Regions from separate parts of the Paenibacillus sp. GCM10023252 genome, predicted to be linked through region 1. Evidence: predicted binding sites of a transcription regulator. Region 1 holds the regulator's gene; the other holds the start of a gene.
What was found. The regulator Rex, encoded in region 1, represses fermentation and respiration genes when NADH is low (regulators of the CRP and FNR family bind a similar motif). The targets are predictions, from matches to a motif close to TTGTGAAATATTTCACAA.

Region 1 (11,482 bases):
ATCTGGAGCTTGAGCGGATCTGAACAGGAAGAAGAGAGCAAGGAGAACGCCTGCAACCACAAGCCCGGATAGCCAGCCTATTCGCTTAGCGGTGAGGAATGGAGGACGTTTTCTCCGAACGGCCCGCATCAGCTCTTCAACAGTCGTTCGAAGGAAGCCTGTGCTTCGTAACGAATCTTCTCCTCATCGAGTGTCGTGCACTGTCCATTCTTAACCAGCTGCTTGCCATCTACCCATACATGCTTCACATCTTGCCCTGAACCGGAATAGACCAGATGGGAGATGATATCGGTCTTCGGATAATAATGAGGCTTCTCCGTGTCGATGGCGATGAAGTCAGCCTTCATGCCGACCTTCAGCTGGCCTAGTGCCTGCTCCTGCCAGATCGCTCTCGCCCCATATACCGTCCCCATTCGAAGCGCCTCAATAGCCGGAATTGCTGTTGGGTCTCCTGAGATTCCCTTGTGAAGAAGAGCGGCCATTCGAATCTCCTCGAACAGATTCAGATTATTGTTGCTCGCTGCGCTGTCCGTGCCTAGGGCTACCGTCACTCCGGCTCTGAGCAGGTCTGGAACTCTGGCTATGCCGCTTGCCAGCTTCAGGTTGGAGATCGGATTATGCGATACCGCTACTCCGCGGGCAGCCAGCAGCTCGATCTCACCCTCAGTGAGGTGCACCGCGTGAGCGACCAAGGCCGGACGTGTGAATACGCCAAGTCTGTCCAAGTGCTCCACCGGGCGACAGCCGTAATCTCTCACGTTCTGCTCCACCTCTGCGATGGATTCCGACATATGTGTATGCATCGGCAGATTATATTCATGTGCTGCCTGAACGAACTTCTCTATATAATCCGGCGGGCAAGTGTACGGGGCATGAGGCGAGATCATCGTCGTAATTCGCCCGTCTCCCTTGCCGTTCCAATCGCGTGCGAAGGCAATGGCTTCCTTCAGCTTCGCTTGCTGCACCTCTTCGGGACAGAGCCCGATGACTCCGCGAGTCAGCACGCCGCGCATGCCAGAGCTGTCTACCATCTGCGCCACTTCATCCATCCGATCATACATATCCACGAACGCCGTCGTACCGCTCTTCAGCATCTCCACAATAGCGAGCGAGGTGCCGCTTCGCGTGTCGTGATCGACATACTTGCCTTCCATCGGCCACATCTTCTCTTCGAGCCACACTTGAAGATTCTGATCGTCGGAGTAGCCTCTTAGCAGTGTCATCGCTGCGTGGCCATGCGTATTAATCAGACCAGGCAGGAAGGCGAGCTTAGTCCCATCTAGCCGTGTGACATCCTGCTGGAGCTGTACCGGGGCAGGAGCTGCCTCGCCGATATATGTAATCTTGTCATCCGTGATGACCATATGTCCGGTTAACACCGGCACGTCTTCATCCATCGTGATGAAGGTTCCGTTCTCAATCCACAATTGACTCATTAGACCGTTCCCTCTCCCGTTCGCGTTCTAGATAATAGGCCAGGCTTAACAATTCCTTCGTAAAATCAGCATGATGAACCCGCACTTCGTCGGGCACTCGAAGAATGGCAGGAGCGAAGTTCAGTATGCCCTCGACTCCTGCTTCCACGAACTTATTCGCAACGTTCTGAGCTTCCGCTGCCGGTACTGTAATAATACCGATGCGGATGTTATGCTCCTTCACCGTCTCAACCAGATTGTCCATAGACAGTACCGTCATGGAATTAATCTTCGTACCGACCTTGCTCGGATGAGCATCGAATACGGCCGTTATTTTCATGTTGTCCTTGGAATAGGTGTTGTAATTGCACAAGGCGTGTCCCAAGTTGCCGGCACCGACTAGACCGACATTCAATTGCTGATCCAGCTTCAGGATCTGTCGTATTTTCTCAATCAAGTAGCTGACGTCATACCCTATGCCCTTCCGGCCGAAGTCGCCGAAGTAAGCTAAGTCCTTGCGGATCTGTGCGGGATTGAGATCCAGCTTGATTCCGAGCTCCTGAGAGGACACCGTCTGCACCTCACGCTTGCTTAGCTCGCCTAGAACTTGCAGATAGATGGGCAGCCTTCTGACGACGGCTTCTGATATCTTCACTTGCTTCATCCGCTTGCCCTCCTATTCCTGCTTCAACCATTCTCTCATACGAGGCACCATCTGATCCAGATGCATATGCTCAATCTTCGGTCCAGGCAGGGAATATAGAAAGTGCTTCCCGTAATACGTATCGATGACCCTTGTATCATAGATAAGCACAATGCCTCGGTCAGAGGTCGTTCGCACCAATCGCCCGAAGCCTTGCTTGAAGCGAATTACCGCTTGGGGGATCGACAGCTTCATGAACGGATTCTGCTTCTGCAGCTGCAGCAGCTCTGCCTTCGCTTCCGCTAACGGATGGTTAGGCGGCTGGAATGGAAGCCTGACGATAGCCAGGCAGGTAAGCACATCACCTGGAAGGTCTACCCCTTCCCAGAAGGAGCTCGTGCCGAGCAGCACCGACTGCGGCTGCTGGGTGAAGCGTCTCGTCAGCTTCGTCCGATTGCTGCTGTCAATTCCTTGGCCAAGCACGCCTATATCAGCAGCCGCCAGCGCTTCCTTAAGCGGGTCATATACTTGCCGCAGCATGCGGTAAGAAGTGAAGAGCACGAGCATTCTTCCCTTCGTCTCCGCAGCTGCTTCAGCCAGTGAGGCCACTAGTCGCTCAACATACTTAGCATCCACATGTGCGCCCTTCAGCTGCGGGAAGTCACGAGGGATCATGACGAGCGCCTGTTCTCTGTAGTTGAACGGAGATGGCAGCTGTACCGTCTTCAATCTCCCTGATTCCTCCATGCCGGTCAGACCCAGCTGTTCGCATGCATACTGGAATGACTTCTGCACCGATAGGGTAGCCGAGGTCATAATGATACTGTCCTTCTGATCGAAGAAGTATTGCTGAAGCTGGCTGCTGACATCGACCGGAACCGCATAGATGTGAACAGACCGATGCCGGTAGGTCGTATTCGCTTCAATCCAGTAGACAGCGGCAGCTTGATCCATCTTCATGAAGCTGCGCACATCATCGCGAATGCGGGACATATCCCGTACAGCACCATTCAGGTCCGTGATGAGACCCTGAACGGTATTCGTCTCTACCCGATCCTTAATATCTGTACAGATCTTGTCCAGCATACGAATGATTCTGGATAAGTCTCCATGAAGATTCTCCTCTGCCGTAACCGCATACTCGAACCCGCTCGGCAGTTGGTCCTTCTTGAGTCTGCATACGGCCTGAGCTGCACCCTCTGTGCCGCCCTCAACCGAGGTTCCTGCGAAGCTGTACAGGAACTCGAACAGCTTATCCCAATGTTCCTTAATCTCACCAAGGATAGGAACTACGGTATCAATCGTCTCGAGCCATGAGGCTTGGTGATCATCGTCTTCATCTTGCAGCTTGAAGCGCAGTGCAGACAGTACGCCCGCGCGTGAGTCCTTGTACATACGAGTCATCGTGCTGCTTAAGGAATAATAAGATAATTGCATGCCGAGATGCTTGCCTGCGACCTCTTCCATATGATGGGCTTCGTCTATAATTAGATGTTCATAAGCAGGAAGCAGCCGATGATCTGCCCGAATATCAGTGAACAGCATGGAATGGTTCGTTATACAGACATCTGCGATGTTCGCTTCATGCTTCGCTCGATGATAATAACAGCGCTTGAACCAAGGACAGGAACGGTTGAGACAGGAGTCCGCATCGCTGGCTACCGTAGACCAGAAGTCTGCACCCTTGTTGCCGAAGTTCAGCTCCTCTTGATCTCCCGTCTCCGTCTCTCCGAGCCAGACGACCATCTGAGCTGCGGTGAGCGTATCTTCCATCGGACTGCTCATGTCTCTGGTGTTGATCTTGCTCTCGAACTTGCGCAGACAGAGATAATTGCCTCTACCCTTGAAGATAGAGGCTCGGAATGAGAACGGCAGAACCGATCGAAGCAGCGGCAGATCCCTTCCTCTGAGCTGCTCTTGCAGATTAATCGTATGAGTGCTGACCACTACCTTCTTCTGCTGTTGAATTCCATAGTACAGTGAAGGAATCAGGTAACCTAGCGACTTGCCTGTTCCGGTACCCGCTTCAATTAACAAGTGACGTTCCGCCTCGAGCGATTCGAACACCTCTTGGAACATCGTCGATTGTGCTTCCCTCTCTTCGTAAGTGGGGAACAACTCCTTGAAGTTGTTCGTCACCGCCTCCAAGTATTGCTGGAAGGACATCGACTCTATTGGTGAAGGGGTTCCGCTAGGCAGGGAAGGCTCTTCATCCATCCATTCGCCAGCCTTGAGCGCGAACTGGTTGAAGTAGTGGTAAGCATTCATATCAATCGTAGTCTGGCTCTCAACCTGAAGCAGCTGCTCCTGTACGAACCAAGCTAGATCGGAGCCGGCATCCAGCAGCATAGCGATTCGCTGCAGCGTCAGCAGCGGCAGCTCTTGAAGCTTGCGGACGCTCTCTGCGAAGATTAAGGCAGTCGCCATAGCATCGCTGTCCGCCCGATGATGCTGATCATGGGCAACTCCGAATTGCTCGGAGACAGCACCAAGCTGATAGGAAGTAATGGTTGGATATAATATTCTAAGCAGCTCAATCGTATCTAATCTGCGTCCAGCGAACGCATGATATCCGCATTGATCTAATGCTTGATTCAGGAAGCCAGCGTCGAAGCCTACATTATGTGCGACCAGTACGGCATCATCCAATAGTGGAATTAGCTCGACTAGCACCTCATCCAACGTAGGGGCATCCGCAACCATGCTGTCATCTATACCAGTGAGCTGTGTAATGAAGGGGGGGATAAGCTTATCCGGACGAACAAAAGAGGAGTAGGTGCGTTCCACCTGAAGCTCCTCATTCATGACCACCAGACCAACTTGTATCATGCAGTCAGCGGCGGTATGGCCCGTCGTCTCTAAGTCCAGAACTGCAAATTTCATCGTATCTAATTCCTCTCACAGACAGCTTAGCTCCGTGCTTCCGAAGTATAGAGCCAGCTCTCCGGGAGTTTCCTTGCAGCACTTGAGATTAGACAAGGGATCTGCGAAGGCAGGGTAAGCTTGATGGGCTTTCAAAAAAAACTGCTCTGCTTGTTCCATATTCAGGTGAACGGCTTGAATACAGCCTAAGGCATTGAGTCCAAGCGCCTGCCACTTCGGATGCTCTGTGAGTGCAATGAGCAGTTGGAAGTGGCGCTGCGCTTCACTCCATTCCTGAAGATGCATGTGCGTCATGGCTAGAAAAAGCCGTGCAAGATTGTTCTCCGGCGTTCGAGTGACAGCCGAGAGGAAATCCTCTCTGGCATGCTGGAACATGAACAGATGATAATAACCTTGACCGCGTGTAAGATCACGCTTCGTATCAAATGGCACATCCCCGTCTGTCGCTGAGTAACTGGTATTGTTATTGTTGTTAGGTGAGGATATGACCTTGGGAGCTGGGCTGGCACCAACTGCCCCGTATACGGATTCCTCCAGCGCTGCAGCAACAGACTGCTGCGGTGCTTCCTCTTGCTCATTCCTGAATATGGCGAACTTCTCTTCCAGCTGCAGCCATTGCTCGATGAGGGAATCACTTACCTTCTTAAGCATCGCAAGCTGTTCCTCGAACTGTTCTCTCTGCGCAGGTGTTGCCGACGGATAATGTTGGATAATGTGCTGAAGCATGTCGTTCATAGTGGCAAACATGTGCTGGAACATTGCTGCATCCCGCCTTCACCAAAGAATTGAGGGTTGTTACTGCTCATTCTTTGTCTCTGGGGGGCTTAATATACTCCGTCCCAGTCGTTCCATAAGGGAGGAATGACAATCTGCTCAGTACCTTACAGAATGGCTGCATGAATCTCCTGAGACAGCTTCTGCACCGGGCGGTTCTGCTCATTCAGAATAACAACGACAGGCTCGTATGACTTCGCCTCTTCGTTATTCATGACCGCATAGGAGATAATAATGACTTGATCTCCAGGCTGTACCATCCTTGCTGCTGCGCCGTTCAGGCAGATGACGCCTGAACCCCGAGCACCAGTAATGACATAGGTCTCGAATCTGGCGCCGTTGTTGTTATTGACGATCTGAACCTTCTCATTCTCAAGCAGATCGGCTGCCTCCATCAGATCTTCATCAATTGTGATGCTCCCGACATAGTTCAGGTTCGCTTCCGTCACCGTGGCTCGGTGTAGCTTCGACTTCATCATCGTTCTAAGCATGGTTAATCACCTCATTCGGATACAATAATCGATTGTCAATTAGCCGTGTGCTTCCGAACTTAACAGCCAGAGCCAGTATTAGCTTATCGCTCTGCAATAAGATTGGAGCAGCAGCTGGCACCTCTTCGAGGGAAGGATAGGTGTACAGCTCTGCATAATCAATGTCGGCATGATGGGCATTGCTAATCTGCTGTCTGACTCGTTCGAGCAGGGCCTCTGCCGTCATCCCGTCTTCTTGAATCCACTGAGCAGCAGCCTGCAAGGTCTGTGACAGCACGACGGCCTCCGCACGTTCCTCTGCGGATAAGTACACATTCCTTGAGCTAAGCGCAAGCCCGTCCGGCTCACGAACAATCGGACAAGGGACGATCTCTACCGGATAGTTGAGATCGTCGACCATCTGCTGAATGACTGCAACCTGCTGGGCATCCTTCATTCCGAAGTAGGCTCTTGTCGGTCCAATGAGATGGAACAGCTTCCCGACGACCATTCCCACTCCATCGAAGTGCCCTGGCCTTGAAGCACCGCACAGCTTGCTTGTTAGACCGCTGACAAGTACGCGTGTCAGCGGCTTCTTCGGATACATCTCTTCCGTGGACGGAAGGAAGACGAGATCTACCTGGCACTCCTCTGCAAGCGCGAGGTCCCGCTTCTCATCCCGCGGATAGCGGTCCAGATCTTCATTCGGACCGAATTGCAGCGGGTTGACGAAGATGCTGAGTACACTTATATCATTCTCAGCACGTGACCGCCTTAGCAGACTGGCGTGACCTTCATGGAGGTACCCCATCGTTGGAACGAAGCCGACGGATCCATTGGATCCGTTGGATCGATTGGAGCAGTTATGCTTAAGCTTGGTAAGCTGTTCACTTAATTCAGTTAGGGTTCGACACAGGATCACGCGGCTTAGGCTCCTCTCGCTGCTCAGTATGAGCCGGCACCTGTTGATCTGCGCTGCCGCCATACAATTGATTCAACTTCTCGCTTGCCATAGGGAAGCTGTGCTTCTCTTCCGGGAAGACGCCCCCCTTGACATCTGCTACATAGGAGCCAATCGCCGTACGAATGGCAGATCCGATGTCTGCATAGGTCTTAACGAATCTCTTGTTGATATAAGGTGAGGAATATTGAAGAATGTCATGATACACCAGCACTTGACCGTCGCAGCCTCTGCCTGCCCCTATTCCGATGGTTGGAATGGACAGCTCAGCACTAATGGCGCGAGCGAGCGGCTCAGTAACCAGCTCCAGGACGATACTGAATGCGCCTGCTTCCTCTAATGCCTTCGCATCCTTCATCAACTGCTCGGCTTCCTGTTCAAGCTTGCCCTGAACCTTATAGCCCCCGAGCTGATGGACCGACTGTGGAGTAAGGCCAATATGCCCCATCACTGGTATTCCTGCTCGCACAAGAGCAGACACATCCTCCACCATGTCGATGCCGCCTTCCAGCTTCACCGCCTGCGCTCCGCCTTCTTGCATAATGCGAGCCGCATTCTTCAGCGTCGATTCCCTGCCAATTCCGTAGGTCATGAACGGCATATCCGCCACGATGAAGGTATGCTCTGCTCCTCTTCTTACCGCCTTAGTATGATAGATAATGTCATCAAGTGTGACAGGGACTGTCGTATCATAGCCGAGCACCACATTGCCCAGCGAGTCGCCTACGAGCAAGACATCAATTCCCGCTTCCTCTGCGAGCTTCGCTGACGGATAATCATATGCCGTAATCATCGAGATCGGCTGATGCTCTTCCTTCATTCTGCGCAGCTTCGTAATCGTTATTCGTTGATTCATACCGTCATCCCCTTCTGGTGGGTATAGGATTAAGCACAAAAAAAACCTTAGAGCAGCCGCTCAAAAGGTCCCCAAACCAAAAAGGAAACGTTACTTGCGATTGCCTGCTTCCTTCTGTCTCGGTCCCTACGGCTCAGAGCAGAGTGGTGCATTGCCATCCATCTTGCCTGTCATTCATGTCCTTAGCCAGCTTAATCGGTATGCCGGCCTTCGCAGCAACGGTCAAGTGCAGCTCCGAACGCATTCGGATACCGCCTGACTCCCTACCAGTATAACAAACAAATGGAGGTACGTAAACGAAGGCCGTGACCTGGCTTATGAGGACGGAAGAGGCTCTCCCATCTCTGCTGAGAACACTTCTGCGCGATGGCCGTTCGCCTGCTCGACAATTAAGGCTCCGCTCGCTGCAAGCCCGATAGGGATCCCTTCTATGGTGCCCTGCGGTGTAATTAATCTTGCAGGCGTATTGAGGGTCGAAGATAAGGCTTCCCATAGGGCGGCAATGACGGAGAAGCCCTGATCCTGATGCAGCGTATAGAGCTGCTCCCACTCCAGCAGGAAGTCCGTGATGATGCTCATGCGATCCAGCTTGCGTCCTTCTGCAATTCGAAGGGAAGTCACCTTATCGAGCAGCTGAGGAGGATAATCAGCAGCTTCCAGATTGACGCTGATGCCAATTCCAGCGGTAACATATCGCAATCGCTCATCCTCTGCGGCAGACTCTAACAGGATACCACTAATTTTTTTCCCATCAATTAGCAGATCATTCGGCCACTTAATCGTAATCTCCTTGGAGATATGCCTCTTCAACGTACGGCATAACGCAACCGCCGTCATCAGGGTTAACTGCGGGGCATAATGAATCGGTACAATTGGTCTAAGTACCATGCTCATCCATATTCCCTTGCCGCTCGGAGATATCCACTCCCTGCCCATACGACCGCGGCCGCTGAGCTGCTGTTCAGCCAGTACGAGCGTTCCTTCAGCCGCACCCTGTTCAGCCAATTGCTGGGCCTTGTTCTGAGTCGAATCGATGGTGTCATAGAGCTTAATGGTCTGTCCGAAGCTCTTCGTCATGAGGGAGCTCGCTAGCTCCGTCAAGGACAGCTGATCGGGAATGTCCAGCAGCTTGTAGCCTAATCTGCGGGAGGCTTCGAACTTATATCCCTGAGCTTCCAGCTTGCGAATCTGCTTCCATACCGCTGTACGTGATACGCCGAGCTGCCTGCTAATCTCTTCACCAGATAAGTACGCACCATTCACCTTATCGAATAAGCTTAACAATTGATCATTCGCCATGTTGTGACCCTCCTATTCCAAGCGCTCTGTGTCTTGCCCCTGCCAGAGCTCGGCCTGATGCAGCAAGGCTTCTGTCTCGTTGGCAACCTGCTGAAGGGCCGCGGCCTTCAGCAGCCGCTGCAGCCACTCTCCGGTCCACTTGCCTGCTTCACGATCCAATCGCGCCGCCAGCTGCCGGCCGCTCACCCTCAGTTCCTTCATCGTCGATACGGGCATCTGCTCTAGCACTTCGCTCAGCTTGTCCAATGAAGCATGCAAGCGCATAGGAGCGGCGGCGCTGTGATCAGGCTTGCTGCTCATTAGCACACGTTCAACTTGAAGCCAGCTATAGGCTGCCTTGCGACCGAACTGAATGATAGCATCCGCCCATTGCTCTCCAGACGTCTCTTCAGACGTCTCTTCAGACGTCACGCCAGACGTCATGTCAGACGAATCGCCAGACAATCCTCCACCTTCAGACATTGCAGCATGAATGCGAATGATTGCCGTAATCTGCTTCATATCCTTACTAGCGAATCGGAGTGCGTGAAGCGTACCTTCTGCTTCGGATGGACTAGCTCCTGCACCAATGAATAGGCAGCTCCATCTCTCGATGGGTTCAGATAGCTGCTCCAATGCTGCCGGATGGGCAGCTAGGAATGCCTTCAGCCTCGTGCTGTCTTGCAGGGACGGAAGCTCTTCCTTCGTATGGCTCAGCAATTCACTGCTGGCCAGCAGGGTAACGGCTGCCGTTGGCATTGAACCCACAATCATCTTGTGAAGCTCCGCCCTCACCCGCTCCATTGCCATGTATCTAAGCAGGGCTCGGTGTCTGAGCAGCGCCTGCCAAGTTGAATCGGTGAAGGACATGGAGAATTCCGCAGCGAATCTTACAGCTCGAAGCATCCGGAGCGCATCCTCCTGCAGTCTGGCATCCGGATCCCCCACACAGCGCAATACCTTGCTGCCTAGGTCTGCTTGTCCGCCATATGGATCAATTAGCTGCCCATCCGCAGACAAGGCTATCGCGTTCATCGTGAAGTCTCTGCGAAGCAGGTCCTGCTGAAGCTCCGAGACGAAGATAACTTCCTCAGGCCTGCGATGACCCTCATACTGAGATTCGGTTCGATAAGTCGTCAGTTCATAGACGCGCTTCTCCCACAGCACCGTTACCGTACCATGCTGCAGCCCGGTCGGAATAGTCCGCTCGAACAGCTCCATGACTTGCTCCGGCCTTGCGGACACCGCAATATCCACATCGGAGAGCTCTCTCCCGAGCAGAGCATCTCTGACGCAGCCCCCTACGAACACGGCTTCATAGCCATGCGCAAGGAGGCGCTCCAATATAGGGAGCGCCTCCTGCATCGGCTTAGGCCATTCCTGCATACCCTTCACCTCATTCACTGCATACGGGCTCTTCCAGTTCCGCTTCTATCCCGAGTACCCGATAGTAGATCTGTTCATACTGCGCGGTAATTCGTCCATCGCAGAATTCATGTCTGGCGCGGAATATACAAGCACGCTTGAATTGATCGTACAGCTTAGCATCCTTCAGCAGCCTGACCGCGAATCCAGCCATCGCCTCCACGTCCCCAATCGGGGCCAGGAATCCGGTCTCGCCATGTGTGACAAGCTCTGGAATACCGCCAGCGGTCGATCCAATCGTCGGTACGCCGCAAGCCATTGCTTCCAGGGCGACTAGGCCGAAGCTCTCCTTCTCCGAAGGCAGCAGCAGCAGATCAGCGACAGAGATGACCTGTGCGACATCCTCTTGCTTGCCAAGGAAGTGCACCCGATCCTCGAGCCCCATCTGACGAATCTTCCATTGGATCTTAGACAGCTCAGGACCTTCGCCGACAAGCAGCAGCTTGGAGGGAACACGCTCCTGCACCTTCGCGAATACTTCAACGACGTCCGACACTCGCTTGACCGGGCGGAAGTTGGATATATGCATGAGCACCTTCTCGTGAGGCTGGACGAAGTCCGCTCGCAGCGATGCAGCGTCACGCGGGTAATAGACTCTCTTGTCAACGAAGTTATAGGTCAAGTCAATCGGCTTCGTAATATCAAGCAGCTCGCGCGTCTCGCGCATCAGGTCGTTCGACACGGTCGTTACCGCATCGCTCTGATTGATGGCCAGCCGAATGAGATCCTTGAGCGACTCGTCCTGCGCCAGCACAGTAATATCAGTGCCATGAAGCG
Region 2 (11,482 bases), on a different contig from region 1:
GTGAGGACCTGGCTTGCCGCCTGACAGCATCGGAGATGCTGCTGGCTCCACTGCGTAGATCTTAATGTCAGGGAAGTTGTTCTTCAGCACTTCACCTGCACCGGAGATCGTTCCGCCTGTACCAATACCTGCAATGAAGGCATCCAGCTTGCCGTCCAGCGAATTGATGGCTTCGACAATCTCAGGGCCAGTCGTCTCGCGGTGAACCTTCACGTTCGCTTGGTTCTTGAATTGCTGAGGAATGAAGTACGATGGGTTCTCTGCAGCAAGCTCTTCCGCCTTGCGAACAGCCCCGTTCATCCCCTCAGAGCCTGGCGTCAGCACGAGCTCAGCGCCATAAGCGCGAAGCAGGTTGCGGCGCTCAATACTCATCGTCTCAGGCATAACTAGAATCGCCTTGTAGCCCTTAGCAGCAGCGACAAGAGCAAGTCCGATACCCGTGTTGCCGCTAGTAGGCTCTACAATGGTATCGCCTGGCTTAATGCGGCCTTCCGACTCAGCTACTTCAATCATTGATATAGCAATACGGTCCTTCACGCTTGCACCTGGATTCTGGTACTCCAGCTTAACATACACTTCTGCACTGCCCTCGGGCACGAGACGGTTCAAGCGGACGAGAGGTGTATCGCCGATAAGTTCAGTGACGCTCTGTACAATTCTAGCCATGAGAATGATTGCCTCCTTATTCCGACTAAATCAGTTGGTTTAACTGATTCCATCTTAACAATCTCTGGTATCCGTTGTCAATACCCATTGTGAGCCAAAAGCATCCCCTATGGAAGCGGAACTATGACTCTAGCCCCATACTTGTTCAACAGAGACTCTTCGACCTGACCGAGCGGTTGAGCCTTCGAGAGAGTAAGCCTCCTGCGTATCTCATCGTCCAGCTTCGTACCCTGAAGCCCCTTCGTCACTCTGCGCTCGGCTAATCGAATAATTGCATAACCGTCCTCCGTTGCAATGGGACCCGCAATCTCGCCCGTCTGAAGCCGGCTGGCTGTATCCAGCAGCTCTCCTGCGTAGAAGGGATCCTCCTCGTCCACGAAGCCGAGCGACCCGCCGGACTCCTTCGTATACGTGTCTATGGAATAGCTTCTCGCCACATCAGCGAACTCTTCCCCGTCCGCAAGCAGCCCCAGCACCTGATCTGCCTCATCCTTCGTCTCGGTCACGATCCATTCGAGTCCAAGCTGCGTCTTCGGTCCGTATTCACTCTCATGCTCACGCCTGTACTCGGCCACTTCCTCCTCCGTCACTTGGACGGATCTTGCAGCGATCTGCTCAAGCAGCAGCTTATACTTGATATCCTCCCTGACATCCTCCGGAGAGAACCCCAGCTGATCCTTCATGAACGCATAGAAGCTATCTTCGTCTTCATAGCCTTCCATCATGCTCGTCAGCTCATCCTGCAGCCGCTTCGGATCAACCTGCAGACCATGCGCTTCAGCCTCTTGATCGATGGCGCGATGAAGCATCATCGTTCGAAGAACCGCTCCGCCATACTGCTCCAGCAGCTTGTCCTGAAGCTCCTTCATCGTCACCGAGCCGCCCTCCAGCTCGGCGGCCAGCTGACTGACGGACTCGTTCGATCCCTGCTGGCCAGCAGGCTCTTCATCCTCGCCTGTATGCCCTCCCCCGATCGGACCCAACTTGTCCTGCGCAGGCATAAGCTTCATTATTACGAATACGGCAAGCACAATCATACACACAGCTTGAAGGATGACTATCCCCTTCAGCAACCGGTCTCTCCTCATTGTTGTTCCAGCCCCTGACTACTGTATCGGCTTCGGCTTCGCCTGATCAAGCAGCTTCTCCAGCTGCGTGCGGTCGAATGAGTAGGTCTCGTTGCAGAAATGGCAGACGACTTCAGCTTTTCCGTTGTCTTCGATAATTTGAGTTAACTCTGACTCGCCGAGCGATACAAGCGTCTGTTCAACCCGGTCTGATGAACACTTGCATGCGAACGCCAGCGGCAATGTATCATGAATAACGAGATCATCCCCGACAATCCACTTCAGCACGCCCTCCGGCGTCTCTCCTTGATCAAGCAGCGCTGTTACCGGCGGAATCATACCAACCGCCTGCTCCAGCTTCGTCAGCTCTTCATCGGTAAGTCCGGGAAGAATCTGTACGATGAACCCTCCAGCATGGATGACGGAGCCGTCCGTATCGACCAGTACCCCTAATCCAACAGCTGACGGCGTCTGCTCAGAGACAGCGAAGTAATAGGTGAAGTCCTCCGCCAGCTCCCCTGATATGATGGGGACACTTCCACGGTAGGGCTCCTTCAGTCCGAGATCCTTGCTAATATGAATGTAGCCGCTGCGGCCTACCGCACCAGCTACGTCAAGCTTGCCCTTGTCATTGCTGGCCAGATGCACATGCGGGTGGTCGGCATAGCCGCGGACTTCCCCATGCGCATTCGCATCCACGACGATCTGTCCAATAGGACCTTCGCCCTTCACCTGAATGGTCAGCTTCTCTTCGCCCTTCAGCATAGCACCCATGATGGCGCCGGCGGTTGCGGTCCGCCCTAGAGCCGCGGTCGCGGTTGGCATCGTGCCGTGCCTGCGCTGCAGCTCGCCCACCAGCTCGGTCGTACGCGCTGCGAAGACGCGGATCTTGCCGCCCCAAGCCGTTCCGCGAACTAGTATATCCTTATTGTGCTCCATCCTTACACCTCCTGATTTCTCTCATAGATAATGCGTAATCCCTCTAAGGTAAGCAGCGGATCCACCTCTTCAATCGTGTCCGATTCCGCTGCGATTAATTCAGCCAGTCCTCCAGTTGCAATGACGCGCGGGGATACGCGGAACTCCTTGCGAATCCGCTGTACGATTCCATCTACTTGCCCCGCATATCCGAATATAATGCCAGCCTGCATCGATGTCACAGGATTCCTCCCGATAACCGACTTCGGCCTGACCAGCTCGATGCGTGGAAGCTTGGCCGCCCTCTGGTACAAGGCTTCTGTAGAGATGCCTATGCCAGGCACGATGGCGCCGCCGAGGTAGCTGCCATGCTCATCGATATAATCGAAGGTAGTGGCGGTTCCGAAGTCGACGACGATAAGCGGCGTTCCATACTTCTCAATACCGGCAATGGAATTGACGATGCGGTCGGCTCCTACCTCGCGAGGGTTCTCATAGCGGATGTTAAGGCCCGTCTTGACCCCAGGGCCTACCACAAGCGGCGACTTGCGGAGATACTTCAGACATAGCTGCTCAAGTGTCCGCATGAGGGGAGGCACGACAGACGAGATAATGACTCCCTCAATCTGATCAAGCTTGACCCCCGCGAAGCTGAACAGATTGTAGATATTAATGCCGTACTCATCTACCGTCGCGGAACGATTCGTACTGAGACGCCAGTGGTGGAGCAGCTCCTTGCTCCGGTAGATGCCCAGTACAATATTCGTATTGCCTACATCAATGACAAGAATCAAGAGAAGCGCCCCCCCTTCTTCTCGTTCAGATCAAGCGAGATATCAAGCGCATGGAAGGAGTAGGTTAAGCCTCCTACGGAGATGACATCCACCCCGCATGCGGCCATGCTATAGATGGTGTCGATGCGCACGCCGCCGGATGCCTCGACCACGACATGAGGAGATCTCTCCTTAATAAGCATTACGGCTTGCTTCATGAGCTGTGTGTCCATGTTGTCCAGCATAATAATATCTGCTCCGCTTGCCAGCGCTTCCTCTACCTGCTCCAGCGATTCCGTCTCTACTTCAATCTTCATCGTATGTGGAATAACTCTGCGCGAGGCTTCGACGGCCGCACGAATTCCACCAGCACCCTTGATATGGTTGTCCTTGATCATTACCGCATCATATAAGCCGAAGCGATGATTATGTCCGCCACCGACACGAACCGCGTACTTCTCCAGCATCCGATGTCCTGGAGTCGTCTTGCGAGTATCGACTAGTCGGGTTGGCAGTCCATCCAGCGCCTTAACGAAGCTCTGGGTCTTGGTCGCAATACCGGACAGCCGCTGCAGCAGGTTCAGGGCAAGCCTCTCCCCGGTCAGCAAGCTGTGCGTACTCCCTTCCACCGTTGCAATGATCGTCCCGTGAGTCACGGAGTCGCCATCGCTCACCTTCGCCTCGAACTCAAGGGATGGATCTACAATCTCGAAGACAAGCTGCGCCACCGGCATTCCGGCAACTACCCCGCTGTCCTTCATATGAATAACAGCCTTGGACAACGATCCCGCTGGAATCGTTGAAGCTGTCGTGATGTCTCCGCTCCCGATATCCTCTGCCAGCCAGCTCTTGATCTGCTCGCGCAGTGTCTCATTGTAGCTGCCTGAGAGTAATTCAATCATGCTCAATCCGCTCCTCTGTTAAGCCGTATTCCCGATGAAGCACCGTATGCTTGCGCCAGAGAAGGTCATCCCGTTCGGGAAAATCCTCCCGGTAATGAGCCCCCCGGCTCTCTTCCCGCTGCAGAGCGGCTTCCGTCGTCAGCATGGCGCACGTAAGCAGATTAGCGAATTCATATTCCTCACGCTTCGTCAGCTCAGACTGGTAGATGGGCAGCTGGCGCTTCAGCTCCTCCAGCCCCTTGGCCAGCCCCTTCGCGTCACGCCGCAGGCCAGCATAGCGAACCATAATCTTCTGCAGCTTCAGCCGCTTCTCAACGACAGCCTGCATCGGAACGCCGCTGCGCTCCTGCTTGTATTCGACATGAATGCTACCGTAATGACCGTCCAGCTCTTGAATGCGCTTGATGATGCGGCGGCCGAATACAATCGCTTCGGACAAGGAATTGCTGGCGAGCCTGTTCGCTCCATGTACACCGGTTGAAGACACTTCGCCGCAAGCGAACAATCGCTTAATATTGGTCTCTCCATTCAAGTCGGTCTTCACTCCGCCCATCATATAATGAGCCGCCGGTGCAACCGGAATCCAATCGGTCGTCAGATCGAGACCATAGCTCAGACAGTACTCATAGATGTTCGGGAACCGATGCTTCACCATATCGGCAGACTCATGGGTGACGTCAATATAGACGAAGGTGGACTTCGTCTCCTCCATCTCGCTCACAATTGCCCTTGCCACCACATCGCGCGGGGCGAGCTCCAGCTGGTGATGGTAGCGCTCCATGAAGCGCTCCCCGCGAATGTTGCGAAGGACAGCGCCCTCCCCGCGAACCGCTTCGGAGATCAGGAAGCGCGGCGCCCCTGGGTAGCAGAGTGAGGTAGGATGGAATTGGAAGAACTCCACATCCTGTATGTAGGCGCCAGCGCGATAGGCCATGGCTATGCCGTCTCCAGTTGCCACTTCGGGATTCGTCGTATAGCGATACAGCTGTCCGGCCCCGCCAGAGCATAGTACCGTTGCCTTGCCTCGGACGAATAACCGGGATCCGTCCGGCTTCTGCACGAGTGCCCCCACACATTCGCCATCATCCGTAATGAGGTCAATGACGAAGTGATCATCCCATACTTCAATAGCCGGATTCTCCATTGCCTTCTCGGAGAGCGCACGGACGATCTCATAGCCTGTAGCATCCCCATTGGCATGCAGAATGCGGCGCTGGCTATGCGCCCCTTCCTTCGTCAGAGCGAACTCCCCGTTCTCCTGATCGAACTGCGTACCCATTTTAACGAGGTCCTTGACCCCCTTCGTTCCTTCGTGGACAAGAATATTCACCGCTTCATCCGAACAGAGTCCGGCTCCTGCGATTAGCGTATCCTGCCTGTGATAGGCGGGTGAGTCGTCCTCGGAGATGACGGCCGCGATGCCGCCCTGCGCATAGCGAGTATTGCTGTCGAGCAGTGACTTCTTCGTAATCATGAGGACAGAGCCTGTCTCACTTGCCCGTATAGCGGTAAAAAGACCGGCAATGCCGGCCCCGATGACAATCACGTCTGTTGTTATGACTGGAAGTTCATCCAGCGATACGTCAACCAAATATCTTGGAATCATGGCTGCTCCTCCATAGAGATGGGAGTAGCGCAGGCTACTTAACTAGCAGCATGCGCTCCAAGGACAATCGTGCTTGCTCCGCCACTTGCTCCGGAACGTAGATCTGCGGCTGCATCGTCTCCAAGCAGCGGACCAGCTTCTTCAAGTTGTTGACCTTCATATTGGGGCAGACCAGATACTTCGAGGCGAAGTGGAACGTCTTGTTCGGGCTGTCCAGACGAAGCTGGTAACCGGTTCCATCCTCTGTGCCTACGATGAATTCCTGAACGTCTGATTCCTTGCAATACTTAATGATAGCGGTTGTGCTTCCGACGAAGTCTCCGAGCTCTACCACTTCAGGTCGGCACTCTGGATGAACGACGAACTGAGCATTCGGGTACTTGGCCTTCATCTCTTCAACATCCTTGACGGTGAGCATGTCATGAGTGTTGCAGTAGCCTTCCCATATAATCATCTTCTTGTCCGTATGCTGCTGGACATAATGGCCGAGATTCTTGTCCGGTACCCAGATGACCTCATCGCCCTCGACCGAGTTAACGACCTTCACAGCATTGGCGGACGTACAGCATATATCGGTCTCCGCCTTAATCTCTGCAGAGGAGTTAATGTAGGTCACGACCTTGGCATTCGGGTGCTGGGCCTTCAGCTTGCGAAGGCCGTCTACATTGACCATATCCGCCATAGGACAGCCAGCCCGCTCGTCCGGGATAATGACCGTCTTGTTCGGCGCGAGGATCTTCGCACTCTCGCCCATGAAGTGAACGCCACAGAATACAATGACATCGGCATCGGTCTCCGCTGCCTTCTGGGCGAGCAGGAACGAGTCACCGCGGAAGTCGGCAACCTCTTGAATCTCATCACGCTGATAATAATGAGCTAATATGATGGCATTACGCTCTTGCTTCAATTGCAGCAGCCGTTCACGCAATTCCCTGTTCTGTTCTGCCTTGCGTTCCAGTGCTAATGCTTCCACAGGTAATCCTCTCCTCTTATGAGGGATGGGGGCTTCTAGGTGAAGTGCCCATTCCGAATGGGGCGCAGACTGATGTAAGCAGGTGACATTGTGAAATCATGCACAAACTTATAGAGTCGTTGCCTATAGTGTAAACCAAAAGGGATAAATTCATTTGATTAAGATTTAATTTACACTCGCTTAAGGAACCTGTCAACAACGGATATACGATGCCAGCGGCACTTGTTATAAAAAAACAAGCCCTGCAGTCCATATGTCATTCACACAGGTCTGCAGGGCTGTTCCAATACTAATAAGGCTACCGCTTGGCTGGGTCGTAGGGCTGACCGAGCGCCTTCGGCGCCGTGGAGCGTCCTACGGCTGCAGCAAGGACAATCAAGGTGAGCAAGTACGGCAGCATGTAGAAGAATTCGGTCGGAATGCTCTGCGACCACTCATACAATTGAGCAAAGTTGCGCAGCGCCTGTGCGAAGCCGAAGAAGATTGCCGCTCCAGCTACACCAATCGGATTCCACTTGCCGAAGATCAAGGCAGCAATCGCGATGAAGCCTTGGCCGGAGATCGTGTTGTGCGCGAAGTTGCTGGTCGTCGTGAGCGTAATCGTTGCCCCGCCAAGACCGGCAAGCGCACCAGATATCATCACACCGATGTAGCGATAGCGATTGACGTTAATTCCAACCGTATCGGCTGCGCTCGGATGCTCTCCGACGGAGCGGAGGCGCAGGCCGAACGGAGTTCTGTACAACACATAGTAACTTACTATAGTTAGCAGAATGACGATATACGTCGTTGGATGGGCGGTGAAGATCGCTTCCCCGAGCAAGGGGATATCAGACAAGCCCGGAATATGCCACTTGTGGAACGTCTCCTCAAGTGTAGGCGTCTGGCCGGAGCCTTCATACAAGCTCTTGGTCAAGTAGATGGAGAAGCCGAGAGCAAGTATATTAATGACGACGCCGACGACCGTCTGGTCCGCTCGGAACGTAATGGTCGATACCGCATGGAGCAAGGAGAATAGAATACCGAAGATCAGAGCCGCCAGGAATCCAATCCATGGCGATGCGCCTCCGTAGCCTGCACGAATGGAATAATCGGTCACGACTGCCGCGGAGAATGCGCCCACGACCATCAGACCTTCCAGTCCGATGTTAATCACCCCTGAGCGTTCCGAGAATAAGCCGCCGAGAGCGGTGAAGATAAGAGCAGCCGAGAAGACCAGCGTCGTATTAATGAGTTGTCCAAGTATCTCCATGTTAAGCTGCCTCCTTCCGCTTATCTGCTCGACGTGCCATGAACGGCTTCAATAGGAACTTCACGATACCGTGTGCCGCTACGAAGAAGACTACCGAGCCGATCACGATCCGCACGATCTCCGGAGGCACCTCTGCCCCGAAGCTCATTCCTGCTGAACCGTAGCTTAATCCTCCGAAGAGCACCGCACCCAGCAGGACACCGATTGGCGTATTGCCTCCCAGCAGAGCAACCGCGATGCCATCGAAGCCGTAGCCCGGAAGGCCTGCCATTACGGTCTGGTAGCCGAATACCCCTAGAATCTCGAATGCTCCGCCCAGACCAGCGAACACACCGCTAATGAACATAGACTTCATGAGAGTACGATTGACGTTCATACCTGCATAATGAGCCGCGTCTGGATTGTGGCCGACCGCACGCAGCTCGTAGCCTAGCTTTGTTTTCCACAGGATGATGAAGAACACGACTACACAGATAACAGCTACGAGTGTTCCCCAGTGAACGCGAGCATTGTCCATCAGTTCGGATAACCAGCCGATGGCCATGGATGCCGAGCCCGGAACCGTCTCCGTCTTCTGTTGGTTCGGCATGACGAAGAATCTGGCCATTAAGAAGTTCGCCAGGAATAGCGCAATCCAGTTCAGCATAATGCCCGAGATGACTTCATTCACGCCTCTAGCAGCCTTCAGCCAGCCGGCAATCGCAGCCCATAGGCCGCCGAACACCGCTCCGACAATGACGGCAAGCGGGGCATGAATGATCCAAGGCAATCCATCGATGGAGACCCCGATTATAGTAGCCCCTGTCATCCCCATGACGAATTGTCCCTCTGCCCCAATGTTGAACAACCCCGTACGGAAGGCGAAGGCGATGGCGAGACCGGTGAAAATAAGGGGAGTAATCGCGCGGACAGCTTCCGCCCGATCATAAGGCTGCTCGAACAGCTTGCCGAACAGTGAAGAGTACGCCAAGATCGGATCATAACCGCCGGCCAGCATGACAATGGCCCCAGTAATCAAGCCTAATATAATGGCTGTGAGCGGGACGAGAATCGAAGACTTGTTGAATACCTTACCGCCTGTGTTCATGACACTCGTCCTTCCTCTACCGTATTTCCTGCCATCATCAGGCCTAGCTGCTCATCGTCTCGAACATCCGCGTCCACTTCGCCCATCAGTCTGCCTTCATACATAACAGCAATCCGATCAGAGAGGGCATAGAGCTCGTCCAGCTCGAAGGAGATCAGCAGGATGGCCTTGCCATTATTCCTGGCTTCCACGAGACGCTTGTGCACATATTCAATCGCTCCGATATCAAGGCCGCGTGTAGGCTGAACTGCGATTAGAAGGTCTGGATCTTGCCATAGTTCGCGAGCAATGATAGCCTTCTGCTGATTCCCTCCGGATAATGCCCTTGCCTGCACACCGATACCAGAGGTACGCACATCGAACTCATCCACCAGCTTGCTCGCAAGTGTATTCATCGCCTTGAAGTCGAGGAATAGGCCGCGTCCGAATTCCGGCTCGAAGTAGCTGCCGAGAATCATATTCTCGCTCAGAGAGAAGTCTAGGACGAGGCCGTGCTTGTGTCGATCCTCTGGAATATGACCAACTCCAGCTACGGAGATCTCACGCGGGGAGCGATTCGTGACGTCTCTTCCGTTCAGCTGCACAACTCCGCCTTGCAGGCTGCGCATTCCCGTAATCGCTTGTACAAGCTCGCTCTGGCCGTTGCCGTCTACTCCCGCAATACCAAGGATCTCACCCGCACGAATCTGGAATTCGACGCCGTTCAGGATCGACTTACCCTGCTCACCCTTCATCTGAAGATGATTGACCGACAGGACTACGTCGCCCGGCGTGCTCTTCGTCTTCGACACTTGGAAGTTCACTTCTCTACCGACCATGAGGGAAGCGAGCTCCTTCTCATTCGTCTCTGCCTTCAGCACCGTACGGATGACCTTGCCTCGGCGAATAACGGTCACTCGATCCGCAATGGTCATAATCTCCTTCAGCTTGTGCGTGATGAGGATGATGGACTTGCCTTCCGCAGCCAAGCTGCGAAGAATCTCAATCAGCTCTTCAATCTCCTGAACGGTGAGCACGGCCGTCGGCTCATCGAAGATGAGGATGTCGGCACCGCGATACAGCGTCTTCAGAATCTCGACGCGCTGCTGCATCCCAACGGTTATATCTTGAATCCGCACCTGCGGATCTACTCTCAGACCATAGCGCTCGGAGATGCTCCGAACCTTATCATTCGCTTGCTTGTAGCTAATCGCAATTCCGTTACGAGGCTCATTGCCAAGCACGATATTCTCAGCCACTGTGAAGGGCTCTACGAGCTTGAAGTGCTGATGAACCATGCCAATGCCAAGATCAATTGCTGTGGAAGCGCCATCAATGACAGTAGGAACACCGTTCACAACAATCTCGCCTTCATCGGGCTGATACAATCCGAATAGAATATTCATTAGCGTGGACTTGCCAGCGCCGTTCTCGCCCAGCAGTGCATGAATCTCACCGCGGCGCAGTTCAAAATTAATGGAGTCATTGGCGACGAGGCCAGGGAATCGCTTCGTAATACCCTTCAGCTCAACAGCTGGTATGCTCTGGTCCATTCTCATCATCTCCCCGATAGGATCCGGTGACTAAATACTTACCTATGAATTCATAAAACAGGACAAGACCGGCCCCTAAGCCGGTCTTGTCGGATAATCAATCTGCCTTACCTCAAGATCGAGTTCCGAGCCGTCTATGCAAGTGTTATTTGCCAGGCTCAGTTGGGACCTTGATCTCGCCGGATACGATCTTCGCCTTGTACTCTTCCACCTTAGTCAGTACGTCAGCAGGCACGTTCTTCGTAGAAGTCTCTGGAAGACCAACCGCATCATCCTTCAGACCCAGCTCTTGAACGGAACCTCCTGCCCACTTGCCATCAACAAGATCCTTGGAGATCTTCTCAACAGCGGCCTTAACACCCTTCGTCATCGAAGTCAGTGTCACTTCATCACCGAACTCCAGGGATTGGTCCTTATCGACGCCGATAACCCATACCTTCTTGCCGGACTTCACACGTTCCTGCGCTTCATTGAATACGCCGTTGCCTGTTGCGCCGGAAGCGTGGAAGATAATGTCCACACCGTCATTGTACATCGTTGCAGCAGCTGCCTTACCCAGGTCAGGCTTACCGAAGTCGCCTGTGTAGTTAATGGATACCTTAGCATCAGGCTTAACTGCCTTCACGCCAGCTACGAAGCCTGCTTCGAACTTCGTAATGACCGGAATCTTCATGCCGCCAACGAAGCCAATCTTGTTCGTCTTCGT

Region 2: nadA (quinolinate synthase NadA) is a predicted target of Rex. The motif match lies at 6,994-7,011, and genes of this name have one in related genera.

Annotation. Positions count from the first base shown of each region.
Region 1 is NZ_JBHSHW010000021.1:292,933-304,414, reverse strand. Features, by position in the region: gene ACFO9Q_RS12470 (DUF5590 domain-containing protein) at 1-129, opposite strand, end outside; gene ACFO9Q_RS12465 (amidohydrolase) at 129-1,436, opposite strand; gene ACFO9Q_RS12460 (redox-sensing transcriptional repressor Rex) at 1,417-2,079, opposite strand; gene dinG (ATP-dependent DNA helicase DinG) at 2,092-4,941, opposite strand; gene ACFO9Q_RS12450 (hypothetical protein) at 4,957-5,700, opposite strand; gene panD (aspartate 1-decarboxylase) at 5,823-6,206, opposite strand; gene panC (pantoate--beta-alanine ligase) at 6,199-7,107, opposite strand; gene panB (3-methyl-2-oxobutanoate hydroxymethyltransferase) at 7,082-8,002, opposite strand; gene ACFO9Q_RS12430 (biotin--[acetyl-CoA-carboxylase] ligase) at 8,318-9,301, opposite strand; gene ACFO9Q_RS12425 (CCA tRNA nucleotidyltransferase) at 9,314-10,684, opposite strand; gene bshA (N-acetyl-alpha-D-glucosaminyl L-malate synthase BshA) at 10,677-11,482, opposite strand, start outside.
Region 2 is NZ_JBHSHW010000018.1:73,552-85,033, reverse strand. Features, by position in the region: gene cysK (cysteine synthase A) at 1-666, opposite strand, end outside; gene ACFO9Q_RS10615 (peptidylprolyl isomerase) at 774-1,739, opposite strand; gene hslO (Hsp33 family molecular chaperone HslO) at 1,773-2,672, opposite strand; gene ACFO9Q_RS10605 (type III pantothenate kinase) at 2,675-3,445, opposite strand; gene nadC (carboxylating nicotinate-nucleotide diphosphorylase) at 3,442-4,326, opposite strand; gene nadB (L-aspartate oxidase) at 4,319-5,932, opposite strand; gene nadA (quinolinate synthase NadA) at 5,967-6,905, opposite strand; gene ACFO9Q_RS10585 (ABC transporter permease) at 7,204-8,157, opposite strand; gene ACFO9Q_RS10580 (ABC transporter permease) at 8,159-9,244, opposite strand; gene ACFO9Q_RS10575 (ABC transporter ATP-binding protein) at 9,241-10,776, opposite strand; gene ACFO9Q_RS10570 (BMP family lipoprotein) at 10,922-11,482, opposite strand, start outside.